DNA from 3 places in the Bradyrhizobium sp. Kon10 genome. Region 3 is predicted to be linked to each of the others. Evidence: predicted binding sites of a transcription regulator. Region 3 holds the regulator's gene; each other region holds the start of a gene.
What was found. The regulator PhoB, encoded in region 3, activates phosphate uptake and scavenging genes when phosphate is short. The targets are predictions, from matches to a motif close to TGTCATNNANCTGTCAT.

Region 1: the regulator PhoB is predicted to act here: its motif matches at 3,764-3,780, upstream of AC0L2O_RS19785 (UDP-2,3-diacylglucosamine diphosphatase).
Region 2: the regulator PhoB is predicted to act here: its motif matches at 3,328-3,344, upstream of ugpB (sn-glycerol-3-phosphate ABC transporter substrate-binding protein UgpB).

The regions. Positions count from the first base shown of each region.
Region 1 is NZ_JBVVOZ010000013.1:148,133-155,507, forward strand. Features, by position in the region: gene AC0L2O_RS19770 (IS481 family transposase) at 1-195, opposite strand, end outside; gene AC0L2O_RS19775 (ATP-binding protein) at 280-2,256, opposite strand; gene thiD (bifunctional hydroxymethylpyrimidine kinase/phosphomethylpyrimidine kinase) at 2,558-3,358, shown strand; gene AC0L2O_RS19785 (UDP-2,3-diacylglucosamine diphosphatase) at 3,804-4,616, shown strand; gene AC0L2O_RS19790 (glycosyltransferase family 4 protein) at 4,616-5,659, shown strand; gene AC0L2O_RS19795 (threonine/serine dehydratase) at 5,723-6,706, shown strand; gene AC0L2O_RS19800 (caspase family protein) at 6,776-7,375, opposite strand, start outside.
Region 2 is NZ_JBVVOZ010000002.1:34,732-42,106, forward strand. Features, by position in the region: gene AC0L2O_RS03245 (sn-glycerol-3-phosphate import ATP-binding protein UgpC) at 1-174, opposite strand, end outside; gene ugpE (sn-glycerol-3-phosphate ABC transporter permease UgpE) at 181-1,029, opposite strand; gene ugpA (sn-glycerol-3-phosphate ABC transporter permease UgpA) at 1,029-1,910, opposite strand; gene ugpB (sn-glycerol-3-phosphate ABC transporter substrate-binding protein UgpB) at 1,959-3,275, opposite strand; gene AC0L2O_RS03265 (CaiB/BaiF CoA transferase family protein) at 3,633-4,838, opposite strand; gene AC0L2O_RS03270 (organic hydroperoxide resistance protein) at 5,045-5,470, opposite strand; gene AC0L2O_RS03275 (MarR family winged helix-turn-helix transcriptional regulator) at 5,625-6,083, shown strand; tRNA gene AC0L2O_RS03280 (tRNA-Ala) at 6,175-6,250, opposite strand; gene AC0L2O_RS03285 (TIGR02300 family protein) at 6,317-6,724, opposite strand; gene aroA (3-phosphoshikimate 1-carboxyvinyltransferase) at 6,883-7,375, shown strand, end outside.
Region 3 is NZ_JBVVOZ010000002.1:401,956-409,330, reverse strand. Features, by position in the region: gene AC0L2O_RS04895 (Hsp33 family molecular chaperone) at 1-711, opposite strand, end outside; gene argF (ornithine carbamoyltransferase) at 961-1,884, opposite strand; gene AC0L2O_RS04885 (acetylornithine transaminase) at 1,884-3,092, opposite strand; gene AC0L2O_RS04880 (GcrA family cell cycle regulator) at 3,541-4,050, shown strand; gene phoB (phosphate regulon transcriptional regulator PhoB) at 4,285-4,992, opposite strand; gene phoU (phosphate signaling complex protein PhoU) at 5,015-5,731, opposite strand; gene pstB (phosphate ABC transporter ATP-binding protein PstB) at 5,743-6,564, opposite strand; gene pstA (phosphate ABC transporter permease PstA) at 6,561-7,375, opposite strand, start outside.

The sequences.
Region 1 (7,375 bases), on a different contig from region 3:
ATGGGGCTTGGAGGAACGATCTCGCAACCCAGCAACACCTTCAGCGCGGAACCGCTTGACCCATTTGGCAACCGTCTTCGACGAGATGTTGAACAGGTCAGCCGCGGCGGCTTGCGTCAGCCCGCCCTCGACCACGCTTCGGACCATCGCCTCTCGACCTTTGGGCGTCAAAGGCGCATTCTTGTGGACGTTCATCTGGTCTCTCCTCGGAACACTGAAGCTTCGCAACCTCAGCTTCCTCGGTTCAGACCAGATGGACAACCTCCTGACAGACCACAGCTAGGGCGTCACGGTCGCGGCCGCGAATGCGTCCCTGAGCCGCTGCGCCAGCTCGGCCTTGCGATAGGGCTTTCTCAGAACGACCGCCCGCGCCTGGACACGGCCCTGCTCGACCAGCGTCTCCAGTGCGTAGCCGGAGGTGAACAGGACCGGGAGACCCGGACGAATCCGCCGGGCCTGTTCGGCGAGCTCCCAGCCGCTCATGCCACCCGGCATGATGATGTCGGTGAACAGCATGTCGATGCGGGGATCGTCGCGCAGCCGCTGCAGGGCCTCCGTGCCGTTGACGGCGGCGACGACCCGATATCCGAGAGCCTCGACCCTTTGGGTCACCGAGGAGCGCACGAACGGATCGTCTTCCGTGATCAGGATCGTCTCGCGCCCGCGGGGCGCCGCCTCCTCATTGTCCGGCGTATCGGCCGGCGATTCGCCCGCGCCGGCGCGCGGCAGGTAGATCCGGACCGTCGTCCCAAGGCCCGGCTCGCTATAGATCGAGACATGGCCGTCGGACTGTTTGGCGAAACCATAGACCATGCTCAGCCCGAGCCCCGAGCCCTTGCCGACTTCCTTGGTGGTGAAGAATGGTTCGAAGGCGTGCTCGATGACGTCAGGCGTCATGCCTTCGCCGTCATCAGTGACGGAGATCAACGCGTAGCTGCCGGATGCGAGTTCCGGGTGCAGCGCGTGATAATGCTCGTCGATTGCAGCCAACTCCGTGCTCAGGGTCAAATGCCCTCCGGCCGGCATGGCGTCCTGCGCGTTGAGCACCAGGTTCAGCAAGGCAGATTCAAGCTGGGCGCGGTCCGCGAATGTCTGGATCGTGCCGGGTCCGAATGCCGTCTTGATCTCGATGTTTTCGCGCAAGGTGCGCTTGAACAGCTTGAGCATGGATTCGAGCAGCTCGCGGCAATCGATCGCCTTCGGCCGGAGCAGCTGGCGGCGGCTGAACGCGAGCAGCCGCTGCGTCAGCTCCGCGCCGCGTTCGCCGGACTCGCAGATGTCGTCGGCAAATTGCCGCAGGTCCGGCCGGGTCTTGAGCTCTTCGCTGAGAAGCTCGGCGTTGCCGATGATGACGGTGAGGAGATTGTTGAAGTCGTGGGCGATGCCGCCCGAGAGCTGGCCGACCGTCTCCATCTTCTGCGCCTGCTGGAGCTGCTGCTCCGTCAGCTTGCGCGCGGTCAGATCGTGGACGATGCCGACGTAGATCAGATCGCCGTCCTGCCACGCCTGGCCCACCGACAGATCCATCGGAAAGGTCGAGCCGTCCTTGCGCAGGCCGACGGATTCCCCGGTTGCGAAGCGCCGCGCATGAGCTGTGGACGAGGGCCTCTCGTTGGACATCAGCATGCTGACGTCGAGATTCATGACCTCGTCGGCGCGATAGCCGAACAACCGTTCGCAGGCCGGATTGAACAGCAGAATGCGGGCTTGCGCATCGAACAGGATCACGCCGTCGACCGCGGTCTCGACGACAGCGGTGAGGCGCGTCATGCTCTCTCGCATCGCGCGCTGCGCGTCTCCGAGCTGTTGGAGCAGCAGCGTCGCGTCGCGGCTCTTGATTTCCTCCTGTTCGAGCGCGGCCTGGACCTTTTGAAGCTGGAACGGCGAGGGGATCGTCAGGATCTTCGGCAGCAGCGGCCAGAGCGCGCCGGCCGTGAAGACCGACGCCACCGCCGTCACCGCCTTGACGATGCCCTCGATGCCATAGGCCGGGACCCAGAGCGTGTAGATCGACAGCAGGTGCGTCAGGCCGCACGCCGTGATGAATACCGCGAACGCCCAGTACACCCAGCCGAACTGGAGGTCGCGCCGCTTGATGACGAGAATTGCGAGAGCAAACGGAATGGAGAAATAGGCAGCCGCGATACAGGCGTCCGAGACGACGTGGAGCCAGATCAACTCGGGCTCCCACAACAGGCAGATGCCGTGCGGTGAAAACATCGAGGAGTCGAGGATGCGTTCGAAGTAGGCCCACATGATTCCACTCCGAGAGGCTTGCGGGCCGAGGTCGGCCCGCAACGTTGGTGTCGCTGGACTGATTCCGGCACCAACGTGTCACTCATCGATCTGGACGCCAAGGCCCGCAGCGGGATCAAGGCCATTTTTTGCAACCTCTGCACGACTGCGGGGACGACAATGCCGCGCCGGATCGCGACTGGCTGATTCGCCGGGGCCGGTTTTGCGCGCCGCGAATGGCGGCCGGTGCGGCTTGCTGGGGCTCCCTGAGCGCGGTAGGACAGGCCATGGCGGTGTCCCCCTCAAGCAAGCGTATCCCGCGATGACCACGCCCGTGGCGCTCACCATTGCCGGCTCCGATTCGAGCGGCGGCGCCGGCATTCAGGCTGACCTGAAGACCTTTGCCGCGCTCGGTGTCTACGGCGCCTCGGCCATCACGGCGCTGACGGCGCAGAACACCAATGGTGTCACCGGCATTCACGCGGTGCCGGCCGAATTCGTCACCGCGCAGATCGACGCCGTGTTCGCCGATCTCGATGTCGGGGCGGCGAAGATCGGCATGGTGGCGCAAGCCTTGAGCATCGATGCGATCGCAACCGCGCTGTCGCGCTGGGCTCCGCGAAATGTGGTGCTCGATCCGGTGATGGTCGCAACCTCCGGCGATCGGCTGCTGTCACCGCAGGCCGTCGAGGCCCTGCGCAACAAGCTGGTGCCGCTCGCCTCGGTGATCACGCCGAATCTGCCGGAGGCCGCCGCTCTGCTCGACGAGCCGGTCGCGCGTAGCCAAGCCGAGATCGAGCGCCAGGGGCGGCGCCTGCTCGCGCTCGGCGCTCGCGCGGTGCTGATCAAGGGCGGCCACGGCGAGGGTGCCGAGAGCATCGACTATCTCGTCAGCGCGGAAAGCACGATCGCACTCGCCGCGCCGCGCGTCGCGACCAAAAATACCCACGGCACCGGCTGCTCGCTGTCCTCGGCGATCGCGGCAGGTCTCGCCAAGGGCGACACTCTTGAGCAGGCGGTGCGCAACGCCAAGGCCTGGATCAGCGCCGCGATCGCCGCCGCCGACCGCTTCAGCGTCGGTCATGGCCATGGGCCGGTCCATCATTTCTACAAATTTTACTGACGCGGGCGAGTTCGACCTCTTCCGCTTGCGGGTAGGGCAATCGCATATGGGTCCTCGCGGCCATCCTTCGAGACGCCCGCCGTTGGCGGGCCCTCAGGATGAGGACCGAGTGTGCGGCAGCAGTTTCAACGGGCACCGATGCCGCTTAGCCTCATCCTGAGGAGACCGCGAAGCGGTCGTCTCGAAGGACGAGGCGTGCGTTCAGCCCTCCCAAAATACCATATGCGATTGCCCTGCCCGCAAGCGGGCGAGGGAGCGCACCTGCGATCGTGACTTACAGTGTGAATCTGATCCTGGGCGGGGCGTCTGCGGCGCATGTCGCCTGATTGTCGCATGCGGCTGATATTCGCAGGGAGGGCGAGGCGAGTTTGATTCGTATCTGAGGGTGCCTCAAAGGTTTCGATCGGTCATCCCCCTGTCACGGGATATTGTTACAGGCTGTCGCATGGGAAGTTACGATATGAGTGACGAGAGCCCTGAAAGGCGCTTTCGCACCTTGTTCATCTCCGACGTTCATCTCGGAGCCCGCGGTTCGCAAGCCGACCTTCTGCTGGATTTCCTGCGCTACCACGATGCCGACACCATCTATCTCGTCGGCGACATCGTCGACGGCTGGGCGCTGAAATCGAGCTGGCACTGGCCGCAATCGCATAACGACCTGGTGCAGAAGCTTTTGCGCAAGGCGCGCAAGGGTGCCAAGGTCATCTACATTCCCGGCAATCACGACGAGTTCCTGCGCAACTATTACGGCACGCATTTCGGCGGCATCGATGTGGTCGAAAACACCGTCCACACCGGCGTCGACGGCAAGCGGTTTCTGGTGATCCACGGCGACATCTTCGACCTCGTGGTGCAGAACGCGCGCTGGCTCGCCCATCTCGGCGACAAGGCCTACGACTTCGCCATCCAGATGAACCGCTTCGTCAACTTCTTCCGGCGCATGTTCAAAGTGCCTTATTGGTCGCTGTCGCAATGGGCCAAGCAGAAGGTCAAGAATGCCGTCAATTATATCGGCGCGTTCGAGCAGGCGCTCGCCGCCGAGGCGCGCCGCCACGACGCCGACGGCGTGATCTGCGGCCACATCCATTATGCCGTGATCCGCGACGAGGGCGGCATCCGCTACATGAACTGCGGCGACTGGGTGGAGAGCTGCACCGCGCTGGTCGAGCACGACGACGGCCATTTCGAGATCATCACCTGGGCGGATCACGCGCAAAAGCCGGCGGAAGTCCCCCAGGTGGCGGCAAGGGCGGCCTGATGCGCATCCTGGTCGCGACCGACGCCTGGCACCCGCAAGTCAATGGTGTGGTTCGGACGCTGACCAAGCTCGCTGACGCCGCGAACGGCTTCGGCGTCGAGCTCACGTTTCTGACGCCGCAATCGTTCCGCACCTTCGCGATGCCGAGCTATCGCGACGTGCGGCTCGCGATGCCGCGCCCGGCCCGGATTGCAAAGCTGATCGAACAGGCCCAGCCCGACAGCATCCATATTGCGACGGAGGGGCCGATCGGCCTGATGGTCCGCCGCTTCTGTCGCCAGCGCAGGCTGCCGTTCACGACCAGCTTCCACACCCGCTTCCCCGAATATGTCCGCGCCAGGGTGCCGGTTCCGGAATCCCTGATCTGGCGCGCGCTGCGGCGCTTCCACAGCGCCAGCCGAGCGGTGATGGCGGCAACCCCGGCGCTCGCCCGCGAACTGACCGAGCGCGGCTTCGCCAAGGTCGTGCTGTGGCCGCGCGGCGTCGACACCCATTTGTTCCACCCGCGTGCGATCGACCTGTGCCTTCCGGCCCCGGTGTTCCTTTCGGTCGGTCGCGTCGCGGTGGAGAAGAATCTCGAAGCCTTCCTCGACCTCGATCTGCCCGGCACCAAGGTGATCGTCGGGGATGGCCCCGCCCGCGTCGCGCTGGAGGAGGCATATCCGGATGCGATCTTTCTGGGGGAAAAGCACGGCGAGGAACTGGCGGACATCTACGCGGCCGCCGACGTCTTCGTGTTTCCCAGCAAGACCGACACCTTCGGCCTAGTCCTGCTCGAGGCGCTGGCAAGCGGCTTGCCGGTCGCGGCGTTTCCGGTGAAGGGTCCCCGCGACGTCATAGGCGATGCGCCGGTCGGCGCGCTGGATCATGATCTGCGCGATGCCTGCTTGGCAGCGCTCGACGTTTCCCGCCAGGCCTGCGTCCAATTCGCCTCCAATTACACCTGGGAGGCCTCGGCCCGGGCTTTTGTCGACAGCATTCTGGCGGTCGGCGCGGTGCTGCCCGGCCGGAACAGCGCGGATCAGCCACGCTTCGTCGCCTGACCAGGCGAAATCCTCGCGCGGAGATGTCTTGCCCGCGGCTCGTCCGCCGCGATAACATCTGACATGACCGAACAGCTCCTCCCGATCGGCCCAGCCGATATCGATGCCGCAGCGCGCGTGATCGCACCCTTCGCCGTCCGCACCCCGCTGTTGTCCTTTCCCGTGCTCAACGAGCGCGTCGGCGCGAAGGTCTTTCTGAAGCCGGAGATGCTCCAGCGCACCGGCTCCTTCAAGTTCCGCGGCGCCTTCAACAAGGTCGCCTCGATTCCGCAGGACAAGCGCGCCGGCGGCGTGGTCGCGTTCTCCTCCGGCAACCACGCCCAGGGCGTGGCGGCCGCGGCAAAGATCCTCGACATGCACGCGACCATCGTGATGCCGGCAGACGCGCCCTTGTCGAAGCGCGAGCGCACCAAATCCTACGGCGCCGAGGTCGTGCTGTATGACCGTGACCGCGACGACCGCGAGGCGATCTCGCGCGGTATCGCCGAGAAGCGCGGCGCGACGCTGGTCAGGCCCTATGACGATCCCTTCGTCATCGCCGGGCAGGGCACTGCCGGCCGCGAAATCGCGGAGGATATGGCAGCGCTCGGCCTTAAGCCGGACATCGTGGTCGCGCCGGCCTCCGGCGGCGGCCTGATCGCCGGCGTTGCGACTGCGGTGAAGGCGCGCTTTCCGCTCGCCGAGATTGTGGTGGCCGAGCCCGAGGCCTTCGACGATCACGGGCTGTCGCTGACCGCAGGCCACCGCGAGCCGCATGCGCCGGCAGGCCGCACCATATGCGACGCGCTGATGGCCCTGATTCCCGGCGAGATGACCTTTGCCATCAACAGCAAGCTACTGGCGCGCGGCGTCACCGCCTCGGACAAGGAAGTCGGCGCGGCGGTCGCCTTCGCCTATCGCGAGCTGAAGCTGGTCGTCGAGCCCGGCGGCGCCGTCGGCCTCGCCGCGCTGCTCGCCGGCCGCCTCGACGTCGCCGGCAAGAATGTCGTCATCGTGCTCTCCGGCGGCAATGTCGATGCTGATCTGTTCGCCGAGCTGGTGGCCTGATCATCTCACATGAAGAAGGGGCAGCGCGTTGCGGCGCTGCCCCTTTCTCGTCTTTGGGGTTTGTCGTGATCAGTGCATGAAGCCGCGGTGGTTGTTGCCGCCATTCATGACTGGCGACTGGTTCATCGACTGGCGGAAGTTGCTGCCGCCACCATTGCCGATCGCATTGAACTGCGGACGGTTGTTCTGCTGGTTGTTCTGCACCTGCACCTTGTTCACCGGGTTGTTGTTCAGTTTCACGTCGTTGTTGACGTGGATTGGATTGGTCTGCGCCTGGACATTCGTCGTCTTCACGTCGGTCGTCTTGACCTCGATGTTCGAGCCGCCTTTGCCGACATTCACCGGCATGCTCACGATCTTGCCCGGGTTAGCGTTGGCGTTGCCGGCATTTGGCGTAGTGTTGGTCACCGGCAGCGTCACGATCTTGCCGATGCTGCCGTTGTTCGTCGTCGTGTTGGTCGGCGCGGGCAGGGTGACGATCTTGCCGCCAGCGCCGCCAGTGCCGATCAAATTGCCCTCGCCCTGCTTCTGCACGACCGGCAGACTGCCGTTTGCTTGCGCATGATCATTGCCCTGCTGCATCAGCGGCATGTATTTGGGCTGGCCGAGATTGCCGAGCTTCAAGGTCGGGGCGATATTCTGCGGAGCCAAGAACTTCGTCGCCTGCAT
Region 2 (7,375 bases), 370 kb from region 3:
GCCGCTGACGGTCTCGAGGCCTGCGACCATGCGCAGCAGCGTGGACTTGCCGCAGCCGGACGGGCCGACCAGCACGCAGAACTGGCCGTCGGCGACATCGACGTTGACGCCCTTGATGGCCTCGAAGCCGCCGGGATAGGTCTTGCGGACGTTGCGCAGGGTGACGTTAGCCATAAAAAATCACTTCTCCGTCTCGACCAGCCCGCGCACGAACAATTTCTGCATGGCGACGACGACGAACACCGGCGGCAGCATTGCCAGCACGGCGGTCGCCATCACGACCGGCCACTCGGTCAGCGCGTCGGTCGTGGTGATCATCTTGCGGATGCCGACCTGGATCGTCTGCATGTCGTCGCGCGTGGTGATCAGCAGCGGCCAGAGATATTGATTCCAGCCGAGGATGAAGAGGATCACGAACAGCGCCGCCATGTTGGTGCGCGACAATGGCAACAGCGTATCCCAGAAGAAGCGCAAGGGGCCGGCGCCGTCGATGCGTGACGCCTCCAGCAGCTCGTCCGGGACGGTCATGAAGAACTGCCGGAACAGCAGCGTCGCGGTCGCCGACGCGATCAGCGGCAGCGCGAGCCCCGCGTAGCTGTCGAGCATGTGCAGATCGGCGACGATCTTGTAGGTCGGATAGATGCGCACCTCGACCGGCAGCATCAGCGTGATGAAGATGATCCAGAAGATCGGCATCCGGAACGGAAAGCGGAAATAGACGATCGCATAGGCCGAGATGATCGAGATCGCGATCTTGCCGACCGCGATCAACAGCGCCATCACCAGCGAGTTCAGCATCATGTTGCCGACCGGCTCGCGGGTCGAGCCGCTCGTGCCGACGAAGATGGTCTGGTAATAAACCTCGAAGAAATGGCCGCCCGGCAACAGCGACATCTGCCCGTTGGCGATCAACGCGTTGTCCTGGGTCGAGGCGACGATGGCGATATAGACGGGAAACGCGACGATCGCGATCCCGATCCAGAGAATGAAATGGGCGACGTAGCGCCGAAAGCCCTCTTGCTCGACCATCAGTAGGTCACCTTGCGCTCGACGAATCGGAACTGGATTCCGGTGAGCACGATGACCATGACCATCAGGATCACCGATTGCGCCGCCGAGCTGCCGAGATTGCCGCCGAGCAGGCCGTCGGAATAGACCTTGTAGACCAGCGTCACCGTCGACGTGCCGGGACCGCCGCGGGTCATGGTGTCGATGATGCCGAAGGTGTCGAAGAAGGCGTAGACGATGTTGACGACCAGCAGGAAGAAGATGGTCGGCGACAGCAGCGGGAAGGTGACAGTCCAGAACCGACGCATCGGGCGCGCGCCGTCGATCGCAGCGGCCTCGAACACGCTCTTCGGGATGGCTTGCAGCCCGGCGAGGAAGAACAGGAAATTATAGGAGATCTGCTTCCACGCGGCGGCCACGATGATCAGCGCAGCCGCCTGATTGCCGTCGAGCAGCGGATTCCAGTCGACGCCGGCGGCGCGCAGATATCGCGCGAGCACGCCGAGCGAAGGATGCAGCATGAAAATCCAGAGCACGCCGACGACGGGCGGCGCGACGGCATAGGGCCAGATCAGCAGCGTGCGATAGAACATCGAGCCGCGCAGCGGCTTGTCCGCCATCACCGCGAGCAGGAGCGCGAACGACAGCGAGGACACGGCGATCGCGAACGAGAAGAAGAAGGTGCGGACGATCGTCTCGAAATAGGCGGGGTCTTTGAACAGTTCGACGTAGTTGTCGAACCAGACGAAGCTCGTCGACAGACCGAAGGCGTCCTGGAGCAGGAAGGACTGGATCACGGCTTGGGCAGCCGGCCAGTAGAAAAATATCAGGACCACCGCGAGTTGCGGGGCAACCAGCGCGTAGGGCAACAGCTTTGACTGGAAAATGGCTTGCTTTTGCATGGTGTCAGCAGAGCGGCAGGCCGGGTCGCGGCCTGCCGCTCATGGGCCTCACTTCACGGCGGTCTTTTCGAACTGCCGCAGCATCACGTTGCCGCGCTCGACCGCGGAATCCAGCGCCTGCTTGGCGGTCTTCTTGCCCGCGAGCGCCTGCTCGATCTCTTCCGACCAGACGTCGCGCAGCTGCACCATGTTGCCGAGCCGCAGGCCGCGCGAATTCTCGGTCGGCTCCTTGTTGGTCAGCTCGAGCAGGGGCGTTTCGAGATAGGGCTGGTCCTTGTAGAAGCCCTCCGCCTTCGCCTTCTCATACGCCGCCTTGGTGATCGGCAGATAGCCGGAGGCCTTGTGGATGTAGACCTGGCGATCGGTGTCGGAGAGGAAGGTCAGGAATTTTGCGACGCCCTTGTATTCCTCGGCCGACTTGCCGCCCATGACCCAGAGCGAGGCACCGCCGATGATCGAGTTCTGCGGCGCGCCCTTGACGTCGGGATAGTACGGCATCGGCACGGCGTTGAAGTTGAACTTGGCCTGCGCCTTGACGTTGCCGAAGAAGGCGGACGAGGTCAGGTAAATCGCGCACTCACCCGAGGTGAAGCGGCCTTCGCCGGTGTTGGTACGGCCGGCATAGTCGTAGGTCTTGTCCTTCTGGAGCTCGACCAGTTTCTCGAGATGCTTGACCTGCAGCGGGCCGTTGAACTCCAGCACGGTGTCGAAGCCGTCGAGGCCGTTCGCCTTGCTGGCGAGCGGCACGTTGTGCCAGGCGGAGAGCTGCTCGAGATTGACCCAGGTGACCCAGGAGCCGGAGAAACCGCAAGTCGGGTGGCCGTTGTCGTGCAGCTTCTTGGCGGCCGCGAACGTTTCCGGCCAGGTCTTCGGGATCTCGACATTCGCCTTCTTCAGCTCGTCCAGGTTGACCCACATCACCGTCGATGACGAGTTGAAGGGGAAGGACAGCATTTCGCCCTTCGAGGTCGAATAATAGCCGGTGATGGCGGGCAGGTAGATCTTGGGATCGAACTTCTCGCCGGCCTCAGCCATCAGCTTGTAGACGGGCTTCACGGCGCCGGTCGCGGCCATCATGGTGGCGGTGCCGACTTCGAACACCTGCATGATATGCGGGGCGTTGCCGGCGCGGAACGCGGCGATGCCGGCATTCATCGTATCGGCGTAGTTGCCCTTGTAGGTCGGGATCACCTTGTAGTCGCTCTGCGACGCGTTGAAGTCGGTGGCGAGCTTGACGATGACATCGTTGTTCGCGCCGGTCATGGCGTGCCACCACTGGATTTCAGTCACGGCCAGCGCCGGCGAAACGCTCATGCCAACCGTCACCGCAAATGCTGCGGCTGCCCCAAAATGTCGAAGAGCCATCAAGTAAACCTCCCTTGGCCGTCAAAAAGATCGCTTGCGCTAGCAGCGCCACATGACGTTCACATGACTGTGTAAGCGGGCGAAACGAAAGCGGCAAGCGCGGCAAAAGGAAAGCCGTCAAATAGGCGAATGCCGCGCGCTGTCTCATCCATTCGCGGTGCACACACGCGCCCGCGCCGCAGTGCGGTATTGGATGTGTGAGGTCGACCATCGCACCGCGGCCTCCCTTGCCTCTCCCGCTTGCGGGAGAGGTCGCGCCGAAGGCGCGGGTGAGGGCTCTCTCCTCCCGGGGATTGTCCCGTTGCGGAGATACCCTCTCCCCAGCCCTCTCCCGCAGGCGGGAGAGGGAGCGCAGCGTCAGCGCTTGCGCTCGGGCCCGCAGACCGTGCCGGTCTCGACCATCGCGTCGATCTCGGCCCTGGAATAGCCGAACTCGCCCAGCACCTCGGCGGCGTGCTGGCTGAATTTCGGCGGCAGGCGGCGCAGGCTCGGCTTGCTGCGATCGAGCCGGATCGGCGACGCCACGCCCTTGTACCAATCCTTTTCGATGACATCGCCGCGGGCGATCGTGTGCGGATTGGTCAACGCATGGTCGATCTTCTGCACGGGGCCGGCGGGCAGGCCCGCAGCAAGCAGGCGATTGCACAGCGGCTCGGCCTCGTGCTGGCTGAACACCGCGGCAAGCTCGGCGCGCAGGGCCTCGCGATTTGCGATGCGGTCCTTGTTGCGGGCAAAGCGCGGATCGGTGCCGAGCTCGGGCTTGCCGATCTCCTTCGCGAGCTTGCGGAAGGTGCCGTCATTGCCCACGCCGATGAAGATGTCGTCGGTCCTGGTCGGGAAGATCGCATAAGGAACGAGGTTGGGATGCTCGTTGCCGGTGAGCGACGGCGGCTTGCCGTGCATGAAATAATTCGCGGTGTGCGGATGCATGATGGCAAGGCCGGTCTCGTACAGCGTCGTCTCCAGGAACTGACCCTGGCCCGAGCGCTGCCGCTCCGACAGAGCCATCAAAATGCCGATCGCCGCGTAGAGTCCCGTGGTGATGTCGACCAAGGGCACGCCGATCCGCATCGGCCCGCTCTCCGGCGAGCCGGTCGCCGCGATCATGCCGGTCATCGCCTGGATGATGGCGTCATAGCCGGGATTGCCGCCGCGCGGGCCGTCGGCGCCGAAGCCGCAGATCCGGCAATGCACGAGGCGCGGGAATTTTTCGCGCAAGTTCTCATTGCCGATGCCCCATTTCTCCAGCGTGCCCGGCTTGAAATTCTCGATCAGGACGTCGGCCGTCTCGAGCATCTTGAGCAGCACGGCGCGGCCGCCTTCGGAGGCGAGGTCGAGGCCGATCGAGCGCTTGTTGCGGTTGATGCCGACGAAATAGGCCGCGTCTTCCTCGTGGAAGGGAGGGCCCCAGTCGCGGACCTCGTCGCCCGCCGGCGGCTCGACCTTGATCACGTCGGCGCCATGGTCGGCGAGAATCTGCGTGCAGTAGGGGCCGCCGAGCACGCGCGTGAGATCGATGACGCGCAGTCCGCTCATTGCGCCCGAAGCAGCTTCAGAACTCATGCCTTCGCTTCCCCTGTGTCGATATTGACCACAGGCCTAGCGAGGTTCCGGGAAGCCAGCAATGGCTTGTTGCGTAGGGCGTTATGCGGCGCACGCGCCACAGTCCCGCGACCTGGCAAATCAGAGCTGGCAACTCGAGAATCTGGCAAATCAACGGAAATGGCCGGCCCGAGGGAGATCCCGGGCCAGCCGATCCGCATCTTCGATCAGACCACCGTCAGGCGGACGTCGACATTGCCGCGCGTCGCGTTGGAGTACGGGCAGACCTGGTGCGCCTTCTCGACCAGCGCCTCGGCTTCCGCACGGGCAAGGCCCGGTAGCGACACGGCGAGATCGATGTCGAGGCCGAATCCGCCGGCCGCGCGTGGGCCGATGCCGACGGTCGAGGTGACGGAGGCGTCAGCGGGGACCTTCGGGCCGCCCTGCGAGGCCACGAACTTCATCGCGCCGATGAAGCAGGCGGCATAGCCGGCCGCAAACAGCTGTTCGGGGTTGTTGCCGGCACCACCGCCGCCGCCGAGTTCCTTCGGCGTGGTCAGCTTGACGTCCAACGCGCCATCGAGGGTCGCGGCATGGCCGTCGCGGCCGCCGGTGGCTTTTGCACTGGTCTTGTAGAGGACATTCACCGACATTTTCGTCTCCCTGTTTTCCTGTTGGGTGCGGCTTATATGGCAGACAATTAGATTGTGCGCAATTTAAATCAGGCCGCCTCACATTTAATTGTTCGCAATTGAATGCGCGCCCGCCAGGTCCCAGAATGACAGGACGAATCTCGTGAGATCGAACATGGCCCGGAAACACTCCGCGGTGGACCCGCTGCGGCTCGACAATCAAATCTGCTTCGCGGTCTATTCCGCCGCGCATGCCTTCAACCGCGTCTACAAGCCGCTGCTCGACCGGCTCGGCCTCACCTATCCGCAATATCTGGTGATGCTGGTGCTGTGGGAGCGCGACGACGTGCCCGTGAGGGACATCGGCGAAAAGCTGTTTCTGGATTCGGGCACCCTGACGCCGCTGTTGAAGCGGCTCGAGGCCGCCCATCTGGTCAAGCGCACGCGCTCGAGCGAGGACGAGCGCCAGGTGCTGATCGCGCTGACGCCCCAGGGGCACGCGTTGAAGGAGAAAGCGCGCGCCGTGCCGCAGTCGATCCTGGCTGCATCGGATTGCTCGGTGTCGGAGCTGGTGGCGATGAAAGACGAGATCGTCGCGCTACGCGACCGGCTCAATGCGGTGATCGGAGAGTAGGGGGAGTCCGTCAGTCCGTCTTCGCCGGACACCACGCTTCGCCCTTCGGGCTGTGCGCGGCTGCGCCACGCGTAGCCCGAAGGGCGAAGCGTGGTGGAGCCAGGCGGGATCGAACCGCCGACCTCTTGCATGCCATGCAAGCGCTCTCCCAGCTGAGCTATGGCCCCTTAACCGTCCGGCGCGCCTTGGGCGACGCGTCGGATGAGACCCAGAACCACAGTTCTGGGATTATCTCAAGTCTCTTCATCACCTACGACGTCACCAATGATGTCGGTCACGTCCTCGTCGCCCTCTTCGTCGTCGGCGATGAAGGTCGAATCATCGTCGTCATCGTCCTCGATGGTCTCGTCGACCTCGATGTCGTCTTCGGATTCGGGCACGACGGCCTTGACCTTGCCGGTGTTCTCCTCGGCATCGGCCTCCTCGAGAGACACCGTCTCTTCGGCCTCGACCGGCTCCGGCGTCGTGTCGGCAGCCGGCGCATGCCGGGCTTCCGCGCGGGTCGCGCGAGCCGGCGCCACCGGGGCAATCGGCACCACTTCGCCGGTATAGGGCGAGATCACCGGATTCTTGTTGAGGTCATAGAATTTCTTGCCCGTAGTTGGGCAAATACGTTTGGTTCCGAGTTCGGACTTGGCCACGGCAGAGGAATCCTGGAATGTCTGAAAAGCGGTGTTTCACTTGGCTAGTTGGCGGCCCGCTGTCAATAGCGCATTACGGGAGAACGACATGCCGTGACGGAGCGCGGACCATGTGATACCTGCGCTGCACCCGCAAGGGGACATCCAAGGACACAATCTTGACCCATTCCGACCAACCGAGGCCGCTCAAGTCTCGCTCCAGCGGCCCCCTGACCGGGAAAGTACGGGTGCCGGGGGACAAGTCGATTTCCCACCGCGCCCTCATCCTGGGCGTGCTTGCGGTCGGCGAGACCCGGATTTCGGGCCTGCTGGAGGGCGAGGACGTCCTGAACACCGCAAAGTCCATGCAGGCGCTCGGGGCCAAGGTCGAACGCACCGGAGACTTTGCCTGGACCGTGCACGGCGTCGGCGTCGCGGGCTTCGCCCAGCCGAAGGCGCCGCTGGATTTTGGTAACTCCGGCACCGGCTGCAGACTGGTGATGGGCGCCGTCGCGGGTTGTCCGATCTCGGCGGTTTTTGACGGCGACGCCTCGCTCCGCACTCGGCCGATGCGCCGAATCCTGGATCCGCTTGAAAAGATGGGCGCCAGGATCGTTGCGGGCGGCGAGGGCGGCCGTCTGCCGCTGACCGTCCAGGGCGCGCGCGATCCGC
Region 3 (7,375 bases):
CCAGGCATCGTCCTCGGCGACGCTGTGCACTTCGATGCCTTCGGGCGCATCGCCGGGATGCAGGTCGGCCTGCCGCGCGCGCTCCGGCGCCTTCGGCAAAAACTGCATCAGCATGCCACCGGCGCGCCAGCGATGCTTGCCGCCGTCGTTCGAGCGCCACTCCTCGCCGACCGCGAGGCGGACGCGCGTCGGGATCTGCTCGGAGCGCAGGAAATATTCGTGGGCGGCGTCCTCCAGGCTGCCGCCGTCGAGCGCGACGAGGCCCTGATAGCGGCTCATGTCTGGCCCCTGGTCGATGGTCATGGCGAGATGGCCGTGGCCGAGCAAGGCGCCGGAATCCTTTGCCCCGGTAAGGCGCGAGGCGTCATAGCGGGCATAGGCGCGCAAGCGATCCGGCGCGTTGTAGTCCACCACCAGGAACGACACCGGACCGTCGGTCTGGGCCTGGAGGATGAAACGGCCCTCGAATTTCAGCGCCGAGCCGAGCAGCGTCGTCAGCACGATGGCCTCGCCCAGCAGCTTGCCGACCGGCGCGGGATAATCGTGCCGGGTCAGGATCTCGTCGAGTGCCGGACCAAGCCGCACCAGCCGCCCGCGCACATCGAGCGCGTCAACCTCGTAAGGCAGCACTGCGTCATCGATCGGAACCGCGGATGGCGCGCGAACCGGGCCCTCGAGCCCGGTGTTCATGTCAGGGGATTGGGAAACCATGGCGCTTTATCTGGGGTCGGAGGAGGGAAATGGAAGGGGGGCGTGGAGCGCAGTGTTCCGGACAACGATTGGATCGCACGCAAGCACGGCAAACTCAGTGTCGTCCTGGCGAAAGCCAGGACCCATTACCCCAGGCAGGAGTTGCGGCATGGGATGGCAATTGCCGATCTTCGTCAAACGAAAGCCGGTGGTAATGGGTCCTGGCTTTCGCCAGGACGACGATCCAAACCTACTTCACCGCGGCCCGCGTTACTTCACCGCGTCGAAGCACCAGGCCAGGATACCCTTCTGCGCGTGCAGGCGGTTCTCGGCCTCGTCGAACACGACCGATTGCGGGCCGTCTATCACCTCGTCGGTGACCTCCTCGCCGCGATGCGCGGGCAGGCAGTGCATGAACAGCGCGTCGGGCTTGGCCAGCGACATCAGCTTCGCATTGACCTGGTAAGGCTTGAGCACGTTGTGGCGGTGCTGGCCTTCCTTGTCGCCCATCGACACCCAAGTGTCGGTGACGACGCAATCGGCGTCGCGCACGGCGGCTTCCGCATCGGTGCCGAGCACGATCGGCGCGCCGGTGGCCTTGATCCAGTCGCGCATCGGCTTCTTCGGCGCGAGCTCCGGAGGCGTTGCGACATTGAGCTGGAACTTGAAGCGCTCGGCCGCATGAGCCCAGGACGCCAGCACATTGTTGTCGTCGCCGGTCCAGGCCACGGTCTTGCCTTTGATCGGGCCGCGATGCTCCTGATAGGTCATGAGGTCGGCCATCACCTGGCAGGGATGCGATTGCCGGGTCAGGCCGTTGATGACGGGCACGGTCGCGTTCGCCGCGAGCTCCAAGAGCGCCTCGTGGTTGAGGATGCGGATCATGATGGCATCGACATAGCGCGACAGCACGCGCGCGGTGTCGGCGATGGTCTCGCCGCGGCCGAGCTGCATTTCCGCGCCGGTCAGCATGATGGGCTCACCGCCGAGCTGGCGCATGGCGACGTCGAACGACACCCGCGTCCGCGTCGAGGGGCGTTCGAAGATCATCGCCAGCGTCTTGCCTTCGAGCGGCTTGACCGGCTGATGCGCCTTCTGCTTCGCCTTCATGGCGGACGAGGCAGCGAGCATGCTCTCGAGCTCCGACAGCGGCAGCTCGTTGATGTCGAGGAAGTGCTTTGGTGTCTTGCTCATCAGCTTGCCGCCCGCTTGGTCTGGCCTGCCGAAATCGCGGTGCAGGCGCGCTCGAGCCGGGCGACGCCGTCCTCGATCTCCGCCTCGGTGACGACCAACGGCGGCAGGAAGCGCACGACATTGTCGCCGGCGCCGACGGTGAGCAGCTTTTCGTCGCGCAGCGCGGCGACGAGATCGGCGGAGGGCACCACGGCCTTGATGCCGATCAGAAGACCCTCGCCGCGGAGTTCGCTGACAACGTCGGGATGGCGATCGATCACGGAGGCGAGCTTCTGCTTGAGCAGCAGCGACATCTTCTGCACATGGTCGAAGAAGCCGGGCTTGAGCATGACGTCGAGCACCGCATTGGCCGCCGAGATTGCAAGCGGATTGCCGCCGAAGGTCGAACCGTGCGAACCGGGCGTCATGCCGGAGGCCGCTTCCGCGGTGGCAAGGCAGGCGCCGATCGGAAAGCCGCCGCCGAGCGCCTTGGCCAGCGACATCACGTCCGGCGTGATGCCGAAACGTCGATGCGCAAACAGGTCGCCGGTGCGGCCCATGCCGGTCTGCACCTCGTCGAACGCCAGCAACAGGCCGCGTTCGTCGCAAAGCTGGCGCAATGCGCGATAGAACGCCGGGGGCGCCGAACGCACGCCACCCTCGCCTTGAATTGGCTCGATCAGAATGCCCGCGGTCTGCGGCCCGATCGCCTTCTTCACTGCGTCGAGGTCGCCAAAAGCGACCTGGTCGAAACCGTCCATCGGCGGACCGAAACCTTCGAGATATTTTGCCGAGCCCGTCGCAGCCAGCGTTGCGAGCGTGCGGCCGTGAAAGGCGCCCTCGAACGTGATCATGCGATAGCGATCGGGGTGACCTTTCACGGCTTGATAGCGGCGCACGACCTTGATCACGCATTCCAGCGCTTCGGCGCCGGAATTGCAGAAGAACACGAAGTCCGCAAAGCTCTCACTGCAAAGGCGGGCCGCGAGCTTCTCGCCGTCCGGGCTCTGGAACAGGTTCGACATGTGCCAGAGCTTTGTGGCCTGCTCCTGCAATGCCTTCACCAGCGCGGGATGGGCATGGCCGAGCGCATTCACCGCCACGCCCGAGGTGAAATCGAGATAGCGATCACCGTTGGTGGCAATCAGCCAGCAGCCTTCGCCGCGCTCGAAGCCGATCTCGGCCCTGGCGAAAACGGGAAGCAAATGCGGCGCGGCGCTGTTGGTCATGATGGTCTCTTGGATGTTTCAGACGGCCTGAACGCGCCTTGCGCAGCGCATCATTGGTCCGGAAAACGAAACGTGCCGCCTTTTAAGGGCGGCACGTGTCACTATCTTATGCTTGGCATCACGGGTGTCAATGCCGCCGGAGAGCCTCGCGAAAGGCTGAATCCGTAGTCTTGCGGTGCCGAATTTGCGGGTTTTGGCCACGGAACATGTGGAAGCGAGTCGGCAGACTCTTGCGCGTGAGTCACGCCATATTGTAGCGTTTGGCTTGTCAGATACGACATCTCGTGCAGCGGTTCTGATCTCTAAGTCCTCATGTACCGGCGTAAGCGTTCGGGCGTTCTAGGCGCGCCCGACGAGCCTTAAGGGATTCTGACGGCACGGGTTTTTCGAGGCTTAGCATTCGCTGTGTGCCCCAGGATGGCTGGCGCGCGGCGAAGGAAAGGGTGCAATGACGGTTTTGACCTGGTCCGACGATCGCGTCGAACAGCTGAAAAAGCTCTGGGAGGCCGGACTTTCGGCCAGCCAGATCGCGGCCGAGCTCGGCAACGTGACCCGCAATGCCGTGATCGGCAAGGTGCACAGACTCGGCCTGTCCGGCCGCGCCAAGAGCCCGTCTTCAGCTGCTCCACGGCCGCGCAAGGCGCGTCCCGCGCAGCATATGATGCGGGTGACCCGCCCCGTCGCGCGCGGCAACACCGCGCTGGCGCAGGCCTTCGAGGTCGAGATGGAGGCCGAACCGGTCACCTACGACAACGTGGTGCCGATGAGCCAGCGGCTGTCGCTGCTTGAATTGAACGAGGCAACCTGCCACTGGCCGGTCGGCGATCCCTCGAGCGCGGATTTCTTCTTCTGCGGCGGCAGGGCGCTCTCGGGCCTGCCCTATTGCGCCCAGCACTCGCGCGTCGCCTACCAGCCAGCATCGGATCGCCGCCGTGCGCCGGTGAAGCCGTCGCGGTAAGGTCGTTCTGAGAGTCGTCACGCGACGGCGGCTCAACAAACTCGATGTCGTCCCGGACAAGTGCGCCTCAAGCGCGCGTAGATCCGGGACCCATAACCCACCGCAAGATGTGGTTACGGGGACTCGGAGTTAGCTTTTCGAGCAACAAGCACGCCCCTGTTGGTTATGGGGCCCGGATCTGCGCTTACGCTTGACCGGGACGACACTGAGTGTGTCGCCAAAACTTTGCAAACCCTACGCCTGCTCCGCCTTCGCAAAGCGATCATCCAGCGCATAGCCGGCGCCGCGCACGGTGCGGATCGGGTCCTGCTCGCGGCCGAGATTGAGCAGCTTGCGCAGGCGGCCGATATGGACGTCCACGGTGCGCTCGTCGATATAGATGTCGCGGCCCCAGACGCTGTCGAGCAGCTGCTCGCGCGAGAATACGCGGCCGGGATGCTCCAGGAAAAACTCCAACAGGCGATATTCGGTCGGGCCGAGATCGATCGGCCGGCCCGAGCGCGCCACACGCCGTTTGTCACGGTCGAGCTCGATGTCGCCAAAGGCGAGCACGGTGGCGAGCCGCTCGGGGCTTGCACGCCTGAGCAGGCCCTTCACGCGGGCCAACAGCTCGGGCACCGAAAACGGCTTGACGATGTAGTCGTCGGCGCCGGTCGCCAATCCCCGCACCCGCTCGCTCTCCTCGCCGCGCGCGGTGAGCATGATGATCGGCAACTGCTTGGTGTCGGATCGCGCCCGCAGCCGACGGCACAGTTCGATGCCGGAGAGGCCGGGCAGCATCCAGTCGAGCACGATCAGATCGGGAAGATGCTCCTTGAGACGGGTATCGGCGTCGTCGCCGCGCATCACCGTCTCGACGTCATAGCCGTCGCCTTCGAGGTTGTAGCGGAGAAGCTCGGTCAGAGCTTCCTCGTCCTCAACCACCATAATGCGTGCGCCCATGGTGCCGTCGCTCCTTGATGATTCAAATATTCGGGAGGGTCGTGGCGAAGGTTGTCATGTCGCCCTTCGGCCGCTTGTCGGTCATGGCCTGACCTTCGATCATGTAGAACACGGTCTCGGCGACGTTGGTGGCGTGATCGCCGATCCGCTCGATGTTCTTGGCGCAGAACATCAGGTGGATGCAGAACGAAATGTTGCGCGGATCTTCCATCATGTAGGTGAGGAGCTCGCGGAACAGCGAAGTGCAGATGGCGTCGACTTCCTCGTCACCCTTCCACACCGCCATGGCCGCCGGCAGATCGTGCGCGGCATAGGCGTCGAGCACCGACTTGACCTGTTGCTGCACGAGATCGGTCATGTGCTCGAGGCCGCGGAACAGCTTGAGCGGATGGAAATCGGTCTCCAGCGCCGCGACGCGCTTGCCCATGTTCTTGGCGAGGTCGCCGATGCGCTCGAGATCGGTCGCAACGCGCATGGCGCCGACGATCTCGCGCAGGTCGACCGCCATCGGCTGGCGGCGGGCGATCGTGAGCACCGCGCGCTCCTCGATGCGTCTCTGGAGCGTATCGAGCTCAGCGTCGGTGGTGACGACGCGCTGGCCGAGCGCGACGTCGCGGCGGATCAGGGCGTCGACGGAATCGACGATCATGCGCTCGGCGATCCCGCCCATTTCGGCGACCAGGCGCGTGAGCTCCTGGAGATCGGTGTCGAAAGCCTTTGCGGTATGTTCAGAACCCATGTCCCGTCTCCTCAGCCGAACCGGCCGGTGATATAATCCTGCGTGCGCCGATCGGTCGGCGACGTGAAGATCTTGCTGGTGTCGTCGAATTCGATCAGCTCGCCGAGATACATGAAGGCGGTCTTGTCGGAGACGCGGGCCGCCTGCTGCATGTTGTGGGTGACGATCGCAATCGTGTAGCTCTCGGCTAATTCCTGGATCAGCTCCTCGACCTTGGCGGTCGAGATCGGGTCGAGCGCCGAGCAGGGCTCGTCGAACAGGATCACCTCGGGTCGCACCGCGACCGTACGGGCGATGCAGAGGCGCTGCTGCTGGCCGCCGGAGAGCGAGAGGCCGGAGGCGTTGAGCTTGTCCTTGACCTCGTTCCACAACGCGCCGCCACGCAGCGCCTTCTCGACGCGGTCGTCCATCTCCGATTTCGATATCTTCTCGTAAAGGCGGATGCCGAAAGCGATGTTCTCGTAGATCGTCATCGGGAACGGCGTCGGCTTCTGGAACACCATGCCGACGCGGGCACGCAGCAGATTGAGGTCGAGCTTGGCATCGAGGATGTTGGTCTGGTCCAGCATGAGTTGACCGGTGGCGCGCTGGCCCGGATAGAGATCGTACATCCGGTTGAAGATGCGCAGCAGGGTCGACTTGCCGCAGCCCGACGGGCCGATGAACGCGGTGACGCGGTTGGCACCGAGCGTCAGGTTGATGTTCTTCAGCGCGTGGTGCTCGCCATAGTAGAAGTTCAGGTTGCGCACGGTCACCTTGGGGGGCGCCTCGGGCAGCACCGGCGCGTGCGGCAGTCCACCGGCCGCGCTCATCGATACGGACAGATCACTCATGTTGCGGTCCTCTCGGCGCCAAGAATGCGCGCGCCAATATTCAGGGCAAGAACGGTCAGGGTGATGAGCAGCGCGCCGCTCCAGGCCAGCTGCTTCCAGTAGGCATAGGGGCTCTGCACGAAGTTGTTGATGGTGACCGGCAGGTTCGCCATGGTCTTGTTCAGGCCCAGGCTGAAGAACTGGTTCGACAACGCGGTGAACAGCAGCGGCGCGGTTTCGCCGGCAACACGCGCGGTGGCGAGCAGCACGCCGGTGATGAGACCGGAACGGGCAGAACGATAGGCAATCCGCTTGATCACCAGCGAGCGCGGCAGGCCGAGCGCGGAGGCTGCCTCACGCAGCGCATTCGGCACCAGGAGCAGCATGTCCTCGGTCGTGCGCAGCACCACCGGGATCACGATCACGGCGAGCGCCAGCGCACCCGCGATTGCCGAGAAGCCGCGCATCGGCACCACCACTGCGCCGTAGATGAACAGGCCGATGATGATCGAGGGCGCCGAGAGCAGGATATCGTTGATGAAGCGGATGACCGAGGTCAGCCGGTCGTTGCGGCCGTACTCGGCGAGATAGGTGCCGGCGAACATGCCGAGCGGCGCGCCGATGCCGACGCCGATCACGGTCATGATCAGCGAGCCGACGATGGCGTTGAGCAGGCCGCCCTCGTTCGATCCGGGTGGCGGCGTATTCTCGGTGAAGAGCTGGAAATTGAGTCCGGCGAGGCCATTGTAGAGCAGCGTGATCAGGATCAGCGCAAGCCAAGTGACGCCGAACGCGGTTGCGGCGATGCAGAGCCCGCGGATGACGATGTCCT